3 regions of the Paramixta manurensis genome follow, and region 2 is predicted to be linked to each of the others. Evidence: predicted binding sites of a transcription regulator. Region 2 holds the regulator's gene; each other region holds the start of a gene.
The links. Region 2 encodes PurR, which represses purine synthesis genes. Its sites were predicted from a motif close to CANGCAAACGTTTGCNTG; they were not measured.
Positions count from the first base shown of each region.

Region 1: PMPD1_RS20235 (NCS2 family permease) is a predicted target of PurR. The motif match lies at 1,406-1,423, and genes of this name have one in related genera.
Region 3: PMPD1_RS22055 (NCS2 family permease) is a predicted target of PurR. The motif match lies at 2,566-2,583, and genes of this name have one in related genera.

Region 1 is NZ_CP054212.1:4,199,290-4,204,026, forward strand. It holds gene PMPD1_RS20235 (NCS2 family permease) at 2-1,351, opposite strand; gene PMPD1_RS20240 (glutathione S-transferase family protein) at 1,676-2,344, opposite strand; gene soxR (redox-sensitive transcriptional activator SoxR) at 2,387-2,860, opposite strand; gene soxS (superoxide response transcriptional regulator SoxS) at 2,950-3,372, shown strand; gene dgcN (diguanylate cyclase DgcN/YfiN) at 3,398-4,666, opposite strand.
Region 2 is NZ_CP054212.1:2,195,925-2,200,661, forward strand. It holds gene punC (purine nucleoside transporter PunC) at 1-1,024, opposite strand, end outside; gene punR (DNA-binding transcriptional activator PunR) at 1,142-2,059, shown strand; gene purR (HTH-type transcriptional repressor PurR) at 2,110-3,135, opposite strand; gene cydH (cytochrome bd-I oxidase subunit CydH) at 3,422-3,511, shown strand; gene PMPD1_RS10695 (aldo/keto reductase) at 3,771-4,737, shown strand, end outside.
Region 3 is NZ_CP054212.1:4,598,051-4,602,787, reverse strand. It holds gene PMPD1_RS22065 (4'-phosphopantetheinyl transferase family protein) at 1-651, shown strand, start outside; gene PMPD1_RS22060 (hypothetical protein) at 734-943, opposite strand; gene PMPD1_RS22055 (NCS2 family permease) at 1,181-2,494, opposite strand; gene yieH (6-phosphogluconate phosphatase) at 2,689-3,354, shown strand; gene PMPD1_RS22045 (MFS transporter) at 3,395-4,627, opposite strand; gene phoU (phosphate signaling complex protein PhoU) at 4,735-4,737, opposite strand, start outside.

The DNA.
Region 1 (4,737 bases), 2.0 Mb from region 2:
CTTACAGCGCCCAGCCACCGGCGTAAAACGCCACCAGCGCCAGGGCGATAATCACGGTACCCACATTTAGCTTGCGCCATTCGCCGGCAAAAATTCGACCAATCACTAATGCGCCAAAACCCAACATAATGCCCGTAACGATATTGCAGGTTAGAACAATAAAAACCGCAGCCAGCAAGCCCGACATCGCATCGACAAAATCGCTAAAATCGATTTTCGACACATTGCTCAACATCAATAGGCCAACGTACATCAACGCCGGGGCAGTGGCATACGCCGGAACCAACCAGGCTAACGGCGACATAAACAAAATCAGCATAAACAACACACCAACCACAATGGCGGTGAGGCCGGTTTTCCCGCCGGCTGCGGTTCCCGCTGCCGATTCGATATACACCGCCGCCGGTGAAGCGCCAACCAAACCGGCAAAAATACTGCTCACCGAATCGGTAGTCAGTGCTTTACCGCCGCTGATGATCTGCCCATCCTTATCCAATAGATTCGCCTGCCCGGCTACCGCGCGAATAGTACCGGTGGCGTCAAACACCGCCGTCATGACTAACGCCAGTACGCTGGGAAGTACCGCTGGCTTTAACGCGCCTAAAATATCGAGGCTAAACATCAGCGAATGACCGCTATCATCTTTCAGGCTTGGCATAGCAAACAGCCCCTGGAAACGTACCGCCGGATCGAAAATCAACCCCAATAGTGAGATCACGATAATCGTCAGCAAAATACCGCCCGGTACGCGCAGTTTTTCCAGGCCAAAAATGACCGCCAGCCCCACCAATGCCATCATGACCGGGAAAGAGGTAAAGTGCCCTAATGCTACCGGCAAGCCCGGCGCCGGGTTTTTGATCACCAGCCCTACGCTGTCAGCGGCGATTAATAGCAGGAACAGGCCGATCCCTACCCCGGTACCATGCGCAACGCCCATCGGTAAATTACGTAAAATCCAGGCGCGTATACCGGTAGCGGAAATCAGCGTAAACAAGACCCCCATCAGAAACACTGCGCCCAGTGCCACCGGCACGCTAATATGCTGCCCCAGCACCAAGCTAAAGGCCGTGAACGCTGTCAGGGAAATCGCACAGCCAATCGCCATCGGCAAGTTGGCCCAGAGCCCCATAATCAGCGAGCCAAAACTGGCGACCAGACAGGTCGAGACGAATACCGCAGTCGGGGGGAAACCGGCTTTGCCTAGCATTCCCGGCACCACGATCACCGAGTAAACCATGGCGAGAAAGGTGGTCAGCCCGGCAAGAACCTCTTGTCGTACGCTACTGCCGCGTGCAGAGATAGAAAACCAAGCATCCAACGCGCCACCGGCCGGTTTGGATTGTATCGACATAAAAAATAACCCCTGAAATTTCTTATCATGTATCAATGCGCAGGTATTGCATGAGACGCAAACGTTTACTTCACTGCACGCAAGTACCGTTCAAAACGGCATAGAAACCCGCAAAAATTCGTCATCTGGCGAAAGTCTGCGCGCCACGCCCCTGGATGCGTTAAAAAAAGCAAACGATTATCCTGCCTTTGACCAAGTCTTTTCAACTGCTGTTTACCGGGAAATTTACCGATTGATTGATCCAGGTGGGTATGATGACCTTGCGCGGGGAGCGCCGCGAACGGCGCCTGGAAAGCAAAGTGGGCATGGCGGGCAGCGCCCGCACTACTCGCCGGTAAGATCCAGTTCACCGCCCTGCCCGATCGCCCGCTGCCAGGCCGGACGCTGAGTTATCTTTTCCAGCCATTGTTGCGTAGCGGGTTGCTGCGCCAGCCCGCCACGCGCGACGAGCGCCTGCACCGGAAAACTCATTTGAATATCCGCGAGACTGAAATTCGCCCCGGCAAACCACGGGTGCTGCGCCAGATGTTGCTCAATAAACTGCTTATGGGTTGCCAGTTGTTTATCCAAATAGCCTTTCTGCACGCCCTTACCTAACACCGCGCCAACCGGGCGCAGTAACCACGGTACCGGCGCTTTGCCCAGGCGGCTAAACAGCAGTTTCATTACCAAGAGCGGCATTAACGAACCTTCCGCATAGTGCAGCCAATAACGGGCCTGAAGCCGTTCTTCTTCATCGTTTAATGTCAGGCGATATTCGCTGTCATAGCGTTCCGCAAGGTACTCAAGGATCGCCCCCGATTCAGCCACGACGCGATTACCGTCGGTAATAATTGGGGATTTTCCCAACGGATGGATTTTTTTCAGCGCCGCCGGCGCCAGCATTGTGCTCTCGCGCTGATAATGTTTAATCTGATAAGGCGTCTCTAACTCTTCCAACAACCAGAGCACGCGCTGTGAACGGGAATTATTCAGGTGGTGAACGGTGATCATGCGGCTTCTCTTTATGGTGGCAGACACCAGCCAGTATAGACGTTAAGCCTCTTCATCGTTTTCCGGGTTAAGCAAAATCGCGCCGGTTCCCTGCTGAGCAAGCCGATCGCCGGGGTTACGTAATGGGCAATCACGCATCGACAGGCAGCCACAGCCGATACAGCCATCTAGGTCATCCCGTAATCGCGTCAACGTTTCAATACGTTTATTCAGTTCAGCGCGCCACTGCGCGGTTAACGCATTCCACTCTTTAACCGACATTCTTTTATCTGTCGGCATTCCTGCAAGGCTGTCTCCCACGGTTGCCAAGGGAATCCCAATCCGCTGGGCGATTTTAATAATTGCCACCCGGCGCAACACATCGCGGCCATAGCGCCGCTGATTCCCGGCATTACGCGTGCTGGCAATCAGCCCTTTCGACTCATAAAAATGCAGCGCGGAGACCGCCACGCCGCTACGTTTTGCCACCTCGCCTGGTGAAAGCACCGGTTTAGGGTAGTTGCGATCTTTTTTCATTTGGCTCTTTACCTCAAGTTAACTTGAGGAATTATACTCCTCCTCCATCAGAACGCGATATTAAAAACCTCACGATGAAGGATGTGGTCATGATGCATAACGAAATTATTCATTCTCTGACTGACTGGATTGAAGACAACCTGGATAAAACGTTGTCGATTGATGAAGTCGCCGCTAAATCCGGCTATTCGAAGTGGCATTTACAGCGGATGTTCCGCGCAGTAACCCGGCAGACGCTGGGCGGCTATATTCGCGAACGCCGTTTAACACTGGCGGCAGAAGCATTGCGCCAGACACAGCGCCCGGTGTTCGATATTGCCATGCAGTATGGGTACGATTCGCAGCAAACTTTTTCGCGCGTATTCCGCCGCCAGTTTTCGCAAACACCCACCGCTTATCGTCACACCATGCGCCGTCAGACTTTACAGCGCCAGCGGGTTAACTTCGATTGTAGCGACAATCTCACCAGCTATGCGCAACGCACCACTGGCGAATGCTGTCCGCTTATCTAGTATTGGGGGCGGCGATTTCGCCCCGTTACGCACTCTCACTGGCCTGCAGGGAAGAGGTCGATAAATATCCTCCCCCTCCGCGCGCTTTGATACTGTACATTGCGGCATCCGCCTGTGCTAACAGCGCCTGAGGCGAATGGTGGTTTTTCGCCAACGCCACACCAATGCTCAGTGTTTGGAAATGCGCTTCTCCGCCAGGTAATAAAATCGGTTCTCTCATTGCGAGAATTAAGTGATGCGCCGCTTGCGCGGCCTGCTCCGCGCGATCGATATTGTGCAGTAACACTGCGAACTCATCGCCACCGAGCCGGGCCACCAAATCACTGGCCCGCAAATTGGCACGCAGACGCCGGGCCGTCTCGACCAGAACGTCATCTCCCGCCGCATGGCCATAAGTGTCATTCACCTGTTTAAACCGGTCGCCATCAATAAATAGCACCGCCGCGCGCCTGCGCAGACTGGGATCGCTGAGTAAACGTTTTAATTCGCGCTCGAAGAACAATCGATTAGGCAACCGAGTCAGCGCATCGTGAGAGGCCTGGAAAGCCAGCGAGTCATGTTGGCGTTTCATTTGCTGCTGCCACTTCGCCATTTCATCCAGCAAGCCATTAAAATCACTACTGAGTTTGTTCAGTTCAGCAATGTCGGAACCGGGAACGCGTTGCGTAAATATCCGCCTGGCCCGCACATCATGCGCCACGCTGGCAATGTTCTGTAGCCCACGCAAGATGCCCTGATGCATACGGTGCGAAAGTATTGAAGCGAATAATGCGGTGAATAACAGGCTGCCCATCAGCCAACTGATGACCAGGTAGATATAGCGAATAATGGTTTCCGCATTACCGGTTAACCAAACGCGCCCAATCTCTTGATTATGATGCGTTATCGCCACCGAGACCGGGTGCGGAAAAAACCATGAGGCAATAAAACGATGGGCTTTATTTTGCTCAAGAAACCGGCGCGAATGCCAGGCGGCTAACGGATTATTTTGCTGGCGATAAATTTTACCCTGCGCGAATTCGCCATGTTGCCCAAGACCTTGCAAAATATCCTGCGCCGCTTGCTGGTCGTTGGCCAGGACCGCGCCTTTTACTGCATAACTGACGGTTGAAGCCACCAGTTGTAAATTGCTTTCGGCGTAACTACGTAGTGCAAACAGTGAGAGTACTGACAGCGACACACCCGACACCGATAGCGAAACCAAGATAATAATCAAATGGATACGTTGCAATGACTGACGCAATGTCGGCAACGAATGCGGCAACGCAGAAACGAAAGAGTTATGCCGGACCATAGTGGTTACCTGCCCCGTCAACCCTGAAAGAAAACATGAGGCCAGCCGGTGCGGAATAAAAATAGCGCGGT
Region 2 (4,737 bases):
CCAACTGCAGCATATTCTGTAACGCTGCCGCTTTGCCGGTGTCTTGCGGGAAGGGCAGCAGCGCGTTGGCAACCACAATCGGATACAGAGCGCCATTAGCCATTGCCATGCCGCAGAAAGGTATCAACAACCCCACTAACGTGACATGGCCGGTAACCGCAACGGTAAAAATGCTCGCGACGCTCAGAGTATAGAGGGCGAGTAGCCACGGCAGTAAGCTTTTACTCTGCAGATGGTTTAGCGCCGTACGGCAACCGAACCCGCCAATCAGAAACGCGATGGTTTGTGGCACATAGCTCAAGCCGATATCTCCTGGGGTGAGACCCAAGTCGGCAAGAATAAACGGCGAACCGGTGAGCCAGGCGAAAAAGCTGGCGGAGCAGGCCGCATAGATCAACACGTTTCCGCTATATACGCGTGAGGCCAGCAGAGAAAGCACGCTGGCTTTTTTCTGTGATTCATCGACCGGCTGGCGGGTGTTTTTCAGCGAAAGTGTCGCTAACAGCAAAGCCAGTGCGGTCAATAATAAAACCAGGAAAATGCTACGCCATGAGAAATGGTTTAGCAGCCAGGCGCCTAGCAGCGGCGCCAGCGCGGGAGAAAGCGCCACCAGCGGCATAATGGTCGCGAAGACGCGATTGGCTTGTGGCCCGGCATAGCGATCAACCACCAGCGCTTGCCAACTTACCGCCGCCGAACAGACCCCGACCGCCTGGATAAAACGTAGCGCCAGCAGCAATGTGGCGTCTGTCACCCACAACATGCCTGCACAACCAACAATAAACAGACTTAACCCGGCGAGCAGAACGGGTTTGCGGCCAATGCGATCGGAAACCGGCCCCCAGATGAGTTGCGCACAGGCGAAACCGGCCAGGAAGATGCTCAGACTGGCGCTAATCGTACCGGGGTGCGTTTGCAAGTCCTGCTGCATCGCGCCGAAAGCGGGGAGATACATATCGGTGGCGAGAAAGCCCAACATGCTCAGTAGGGCGAGGTACAACAAAAATCCTTTCGATCTCATCATTAAACAACTCTTTTATTATTACAGGTGATTTTAACGCCGCAGAGTGTAAAGGGGTGCAAGAGTGCTTGTGAAACGCTAATATTTGCACATTGCTATCAAAAAAATTGCAGGCAAAAAATGTGGTCTGAATATTCTCTCGAAGTACTTGATGCCGTTGCGCGTACTGGCAGTTTTACCGCAGCGGCAAATGAGCTTCATCGCGTTCCCTCCGCCGTCAGTTATACGGTACGGCAACTGGAGGAGTGGTTGGCGGTAAGCTTGTTTGAGCGGCGGCATCGCGATGTGGTTCTGACCGATGCCGGCGCGCTATTTATTCGCGAAAGCCGTGGTGTTATCAAAAAAATGCTTGCCACGCGGCGTCAGTGTCAGCAGGTAGCTAATGGCTGGCGAGGTCAGTTGAGCATTGCGGTCGATAGGATTGTAAAACCACAGCGAACGCGTCAACTGGTGTTGGATTTTTACCGCCACTTCCCGGATATGGAACTGCTGGTTTCACCGGAAGTCTTTAATGGGGTTTGGGATGCGCTGGCAGATGGGCGAGTTGAAGTGGCTATTGGGGCAACTCAGGCCATTCCGGTCGGTGGCCGTTTCGCCTTCCGCGACATGGGCACCCTGAACTGGCGTTGCGTGGTAAGCGCCACACACCCATTAGCCAGCTATCGCGATGTGCTGGATGATGAAGTCATTCGCGCCTGGCCATCACTGGTACTGGAGGACACCTCACGCGCCTTACCGCGACGAACCACTTGGACGTTGGACAATCAGCGGCGTCTGGTGGTACCGGATTGGGAAACCGGGTTCGATTGCTTACAGGCCGGGCTTTGCGTCGGGATGGTGCCCGGGCACTTCGCCGCGCCGTGGTTAGCCGCGGGGCATTTGCATGAGCTAAATCTGGCGACACGTTTTCCCGACAGCCCCTGCTGCGTGAGTTGGATCGAGCAGGATACGTCTCCGGCGCTGACATGGTTATTGAGCTATCTTGGCACCGGAGAGACGTTGAATGAGGAGTGGTTACGTGAAGAGAAGGGAACCTAACGCCCATCGCGTCGTGTTGCGGACAGCGGCGCTGCCCGCAGCATTAAGCGTTACCGCCGGTAATCAAGGAACGGGCCATCGGCAACCGAGCGGCGCTCGACCAGATGGGGATGAACTTCAATAGTTTGCGGCTCTTCGCGTTTGTTGATAATACGGTCAAGCAGCATATCGAAAGCGGTTTCGCCTAACTGCTCTTTAGGCTGGTGTACGGTGGTCAATGCTGGCGCGAAATAACGCGCGTTGCGCACGTTGTCATACCCGATCACCGAAATATCCTGTGGGACGCGTAACCCCAGTTCATCGGCGGCGCAAATCGCGCCCATCGCCATAATATCGCCGCCGCAAAATACAGCTGTAGGCCGCTGTTTTTGCGAGAGAATCTGTTGCATAGCTTGGTAGCCTGATTCTGGCTCAAAATCGCCCTGAACAATCCATTCGTTGCGCACCGGGATATTCTCTTCAGCCAATGCTTTCAGAAAGCCGGCGTGACGACCGCCGCCGGTATTTCGCTCCATCTGGCCGGGAATCGCCCCAATATCACGGTGACCACGCTCAATAAGATAGCGACCTGCCAAATAGCCGCCTTCAAAAGCGTTATCCAGCACCGTATCGGTAAAGTCGCCGCGTGATTCGCCCCAATCCATCACCACCATCGGAATAGAACGGTTTTCTTCCAGCATTTTTAATAAATCGTTCGGATATTCCGAACACATTACCAGCAACCCGTCGACGCGTTTTTGCGCCATCATTGACAGGTAGGCCTGCTGTTTTTGCAAATCGTTATGCGCATTGCCAAGGATGAGAGTGTAGCCACGCTCAAAACAGCGGTTTTCGACCGCCTCAATAATTTCGGCAAAATAGGGCGCTTCGCTTGAGGTGGCCAACAGGCCGATCGACTTAGTGTGATTAACCTTAAGGCTGCGTGCGACCGCGCTCGGCGAATAGTGCAGCGCTTTAATCGCATCCTGCACCGCTTCCCGCGTCTCTTCGGCTACGAAACGGGTTTTATTGATGACATGTGAAACGGTGGTGGTCGAAACCCCGGCGCGTTTCGCCACATCTTTAATTGTTGCCATTAAAATGGTACTCCTGGTTTATCGCAACTGGCTGATAAACTGAATGTTAATCGTTTGCGTCAATTTAGCTTTTCGACCCGGCGTTATTCATGTTTTAGGGTGGCTTTCTGAGTCATATCAGGAAGGTGGAACACCGGGAACAGGCAGCCAACAACCGAATGCGACGGTTGTTGCGCAACGGAAAAACGAAATTCTATCAAGGCTGTGAGCATAAGACGAGATTTTTACCGGCAACTGTGCGAAAATCTATTCAATTACCCTTTGTAAGGTCTTTCAGGAGCGAAACATGTCAACCGATCTAAAGTTTTCATTGTTTACAACCGTCGCTGCTTTACTGGTGATTGTGGCTTTTAGCCTGACGGCGGTTATGCACTAAGCTGGCGAAAATAAAAAATCATTGATGAGCTGCACGCCAAATGTTGGGCATCCAACAAAGTAAGGTGCAGTTTTTTTATGTGCCGACACGCCCCTCGCTGCAGGCATCTTTGAACTATCACGCATAAGAAATGAACGCACACGCCTTCTTCGCTGATTAAGGACGACATACCCTGTCTGTTCCGGTTGGAAGCGATCACTCGCCCTCGACTTACCGGCAGCTCATTGGCTGCATTCTCTAACCTGAACAGGAGCAATCAATGCCTCTCAATCACTTTGTCACACTTGGACGTTCCGGATTGCGCGTTAGCCCATATTGTCTGGGAACCATGACGTTCGGTGAAGACTTCGGCTGGGGAGCCAGCCCCGAAGAGTCGTTCGCTATGCTTGATGAATATCTGGCGCGTGGAGGAAACTTCGTGGATACCGCCAATATTTATACTGCCGGTCATTCTGAGCAAATTATCGGAGATTACCTTACCCAAAATCGCGTTCGGCGCGATGCGTTGGTACTTAGCACTAAGTTCTATTGCAACCTGCACCCGGGCGATCCGAACGGCGGCGGGGCGGGGCGCAAAGCGCTTATCCAACAATGCGAAGCCTCTTTGAAACGGCTCCAGTGCGACTATATCGATATCTATTGGTTGCACAACTGGGATCGAACCGCGCCCATTGAGGAGACACTACGCGGTCTCGACGATCTGGTTACCGCCGGTAAAATTCGTTATGTCGGCTTCTCAGACATTCCCGCCTGGAAAACGGCCGAAGCGCAGATGTTTGCTCAATTTCGGGGATGGGCGCCGATTATTGCGCTCCAGCTTGAGTATTCGCTGCTAGAGCGAACAAGCGAGGGTGAATTGTTCCCGATGGCACAAGCGATGGGGATGGGGATCATGCCTTGGTCGCCCCTGAAAAGCGGTTTCCTGAGCGGAAAGTTTAGACGTGGCAACGCAGAGAATGTTGATACCAAACGTACCAATCTGGTTGGCGTGCCTGGTGAGGCGGATTACGACATTATTGAAACCGTGGTGGAGGTTGCCTCGCAACTTGGCGCCAGCCCTGCGTCGGTGGCTTTGGCTTGGGTCCGATCACAATCAGGCGTTAGTTCTACTCTGATTGGCGCACGGCGTCTTGACCAGCTTAAAGCCAATCTGGATTCTCTTGATGTGACACTCTCTGCTGAGCAGATGAGTATGCTAAGTAAGGTCTCCAGGCCGAAGCTGAATT
Region 3 (4,737 bases), 2.2 Mb from region 2:
AATTTTAGTGAACGGCGTCGTGAACGTTATCTTGCCGCGCGTATGTTATTGGCAGAATTAATGCTGCGGCTATATGGCATACCGCAATTACCCGCAGTCATCACGACCAGCAGCGGGCGTTCCTGCTTTGCCGATCCTGAATTACCTGATTTTAGTATCGCCTATGCCGGAAATATGGTCGGTGTGCTATTGGCTGAAGAAAACGGGCGTGCCGGTCTGGGTATGGAAATCGTCCGCGCCCACAGTCGTCAAACAATTGAGCATCACTTACAGCACCTATCGTCCGCAGAAAAAGCGTGGGTAAACGCACAGCACGATCCCATTGAGGCCATTACACAACTATGGGTAATACGCCAGAGTGTGACAAAACTTACCGGTGAGGCTGAATCTGGCAATGAGTTACTCCAACTACATCCGGCTGCGGGGCGGCTGCGTTCACAAATGTATCGAGATATAGAGGCCTTTTCGGATGTAGAGCCTTTGATGGTCTGGTCTTGCGCCTTATCCCCGGCTGTTGAAAAATTACACTTATGGGAATATCAGCAGCATGAAGAATGGCGACAACTGCGTGAAATTCAGTTGAAAACCCCGGCCAGAGGTCCCTTTGCCATCCGGCTTACTAGCCTACCTTATGAAAAAAAGCACTCCTGATAATTTTCACCTTCACCATTAAACATAAAGAGCCCGGCACGGTGCCGGACTCTGTATTGAAGGGCTAAAACATTCCCGGTAATTACTTAGTAAAGATTTTACCCAGAATATCATTAACAAAGCCTACGCCGGGTATGGATTCAATAAAAGAACCGATGCTAGCGCCAATTTCTTTACCGAGACCGTCCTGGCCAATAATTTTACCGAGAAAACCACCCACATTTTCAGCAAAATCTGCAATAAAACCAGCACCAGAAACTTCCGCAATTTCTACAACTTTTAGTTCTCTCATCACAATTCCTTATGTTATTAATGGCAACAAATCATTAACCAATCCGGCCGTTATTTCTCATATACAAGGTAACAGAAAGATAAATTTCGTTACCCTAACGTCCAGTATTACAATCAATTATCTAGTGCCTTACTTCAATCGTAGAAGTGCGATAAAAGCGAAAAATTAATGCGAATATCGAGATAAACGTATACCGCTAAGGCCACACCTGACTGTCACGATAAACGACTTATCGGGTTAATGACCGTCAATAAACACAATCTTCAAAACAAACAATAACGCGACCACCACCACGCAGGGACTAATCTCACGCCAGCGCCCGGTACCCGCTTTCATGACACAATACGCAATGAAGCCCAGCGCGATACCTTCAGTAATTGAAAAGCTAAACGGCATCATTGCCGTGGTGACAAAAGCAGGCACCGCTTCAGTCAGATCGTCCCATTTCACGCGTGCCAGGCTGGATGTCATCAATACGCCAACGTAAATCAGCGCGCCAGCAGCGGCGTAGGCCGGCACCATTGCCGCCAGAGGGGAGAGAAAAATAACCAGCAAAAAGAGCAGGCCAGTAACTACCGCCATTAGCCCGGTGCGCCCACCCACCGACACGCCGGAAGAGCTTTCGATATAGGCGGTCACCGAAGAGGTACCACTTAGCGCCCCCGCAACCGAACTGATGCTATCCACATAGAGTGCCTGTTTCATTCGCGGAAATTTACCGTGCTCATCAGCCAGACCGGCTTTATCCGTCACGCCAATCAGCGTACCGGAGGAGTCGAAAAGATTAACCAACATGAAAGAGAAAATAACACCAGCCATGCCAATATTGAGCGCGCCACGCAAATCTACCTGCCCTAAGACCGGACTTATCGAGGGCGGTGCCGAGAAGACGCCAGTGAACTTCACATCGCCAATCGCCAGACCAATCACCGTGGTAACCACGATGGAGACCAAAACCGCCGCGTGAATATTGCGCGAGGCCAACACCGCGATAATGAAAAAACCCAATGCGCCGAGCAACACGCTATGAGAAGTCAAATCTCCCACTGACACCAGTGTCGCCGCGCTCGGTACAATAATACCGGCGTTTTTTAAGCCCATCATGGCGATAAACAGCCCAATGCCCGAAGTGATGCCAATACGCAAACTGAGCGGAATATTGGCAATCATCCAGTAACGCACGCGAAAAACGGTCAACAACAATAGTCCCAATGCGCCCCAGAAAATGGCCCCCATACCGATCTGCCAGGAGTATCCCATCGCGCCTACCACTACGAAGGCAAAAAAAGCGTTAAGGCCCATTGCTGGCGCCAGCGCAACCGGCAAGTTGGCAACCAGCCCCATCAGAATACTGCCGAAAGCGGCGATCAAGCAGGTGGTAACAAATACCGCCTGGGTATCCATTCCCGCCGCGCCGAGGATTTGCGGGTTAACGAAAACGATATAAACCATGGTTAAAAAAGTAGTAAAACCGGCAATCGCCTCGGTACGCACGTTGGTACCGTGCTCCTGTAATTTAAAAAGGCGTTGTAATAACCCGTGTTGACTCATGAGTGAATTCCGAACAGATAAAAAGTATCGCCGCGTATCCTGGCGATTCCCGAGGTTAACTACAATGATTTTTCGCAAACGATTGCGGTTTTTCTCTCGCCATTCCCTATTTGCACCAGCAGATTAATCATCGCAATCATCAGGCAGTCAGTTACAGTAGGTATGGAAATTTCAAACCTTAAGGATTCGATGCGATGCAGGTTCAGTGTGTGTTTTTTGATTGTGACGGTACGCTGGTCGATAGCGAATTACTGTGTACTCAAGCCTATGTAAACACCTTCGCTCAATACGGCGTCACACTGTCGTTGCAGGAGATGTTCGAAAAGTATAAGGGCGTCAAACTCTACGACATTATCGCCGATGTTTGCCAGCACCATCAAACTACAGTGCCGGTCGAAGCGTTGGAGAGCGCCTACCGCGCGGAAGTGGCACGATTATTTGACCAACAACTCAAACCGATTCAGGGAGCCAAAGCGCTACTGGAGCGCGTTAATGTGCCGATGTGCGTAGTCTCCAACGGGACGGTGAACAAGATGCAACATTCGCTCGGCTTAACCAATATGTTGCGCTTTTTTGGAAACCAATTATATAGCGGCTACGACATTGGACACTGGAAGCCAGAGCCAGAATTGATGTATCACGCCGCACAACAGATGGGCGTCGCGATTGAACACTGCATTTTGGTCGATGATTCAGAAGCGGGCGTTAACGCCGGTATTGCGGCAGGTATACCGGTATTTTACTTCTGCGCAGATGCACATAATAAACCGATCGATCACCCATTAGTGACCACCTTTGACGATATGACGCAGTTACCCATACTTTGGCAAGCGCGCGGGTGGAATATTACTGACTCATAATTAGAAAACGGGCGTCAATCCGCCCGTCGCCTTTATGCAATCAACCAATTGCGCCCAGCGCATCCTCGTTGCCTTGCCGCTTTGGCAATAGAAACAGCGTCGCCACAATATCCAGCAAGTAAATAAGCGCCAACAAGGTAATCGCGGCGCCAAAAGAGAGTTGCGACGCCAACAGGCCAATCACCAATGGGCCAAAACCGCCGACGCCACGCCCAAGGTTAAACAACACATTCTGCGCGGTGGCGCGTGCCTGCACCGGATAGATATCAGAAATTAACGCGCCGTAACCGCCAATCATCCCATTGACAAACATTCCCATCACCGCGCCGGTAAACAGCATAACGGTGGGATCTCTCAGTTGAGCATACACGATCACCATCACCACGGCGCCAAACTGATAGAGCAGGAAAATTTTCCAGCGCGCAAAACGATCCGCCAGCACGCCAAACAGCCAAATCCCAAATGTCATTCCCACCACGGTTACGGCTGTCCACATGCCGGATTTGGTCAGTGAAAAACCAAAGTTTGACGAGAGGTAAGCGGGCATCCAAATCATCAAACCGTAATAGCCAAAGTTTTGCACCGAACAAAGTATAAAAATACCCAAACTGGCTTTCGCCGTTTCAGCATCGCTAAACAGCCGTTTAAAACGTGTGGTGAAGGAGAGCGTCGGGCCATTTTTAACTTGCCGGGTAAACGCTTCCGGTTCGTTCATGCCACGACGGATGAAGAAAGAGAGTAACGCCGGTAACAACCCGACCAGGAACATGCCGCGCCAGCCAATAATCGGTAACAGAAATGGCGTGATAAAAGCGGCAAGTAACACCCCAAGCTGCCAACCAATACCAACCCAAGCCGAAGCGCGGTTACGTTTATTTGCCGGCCAAACTTCGGCAATTAACGCCATACCAATGCCAAACTCGCCGCCGAGCCCGACGCCAGCCAGCGTACGATAGATCAATAAATCCCAATAACCCTGCGCAATGGCGCACAGGCCGGTAAACACGGAGAACATCAAAATAGTAAAAGTCAGAACGCGTACCCGGCCCAGCTTATCGCTCAACTGCCCGAAAACCACGCCGCCAATCACCGCGCCAATCAGGGTCCAGGTTACCAGCGCGCCGCCCTGAGAAGGCGTCAACGCCAGTGAAAGGCTAATTGCCGGCAACATAAACCCGAGGATTAATAAATCGAAACCATCCATCGCGTAACCGCTAATCGCTGCCAGCATTGCTTTGCGCGGCGTCACCTGTCTCTGTTTATTTGAGGCCATTTTTTTATCCCTTTATCGTTAGCCGGTAAAATATAAAGGGATTGGAGCTGAAGAGCTATCATAACCACAGTTTCTTATGAGGGCGAAACCACTGGATTAGCCCTCACTCA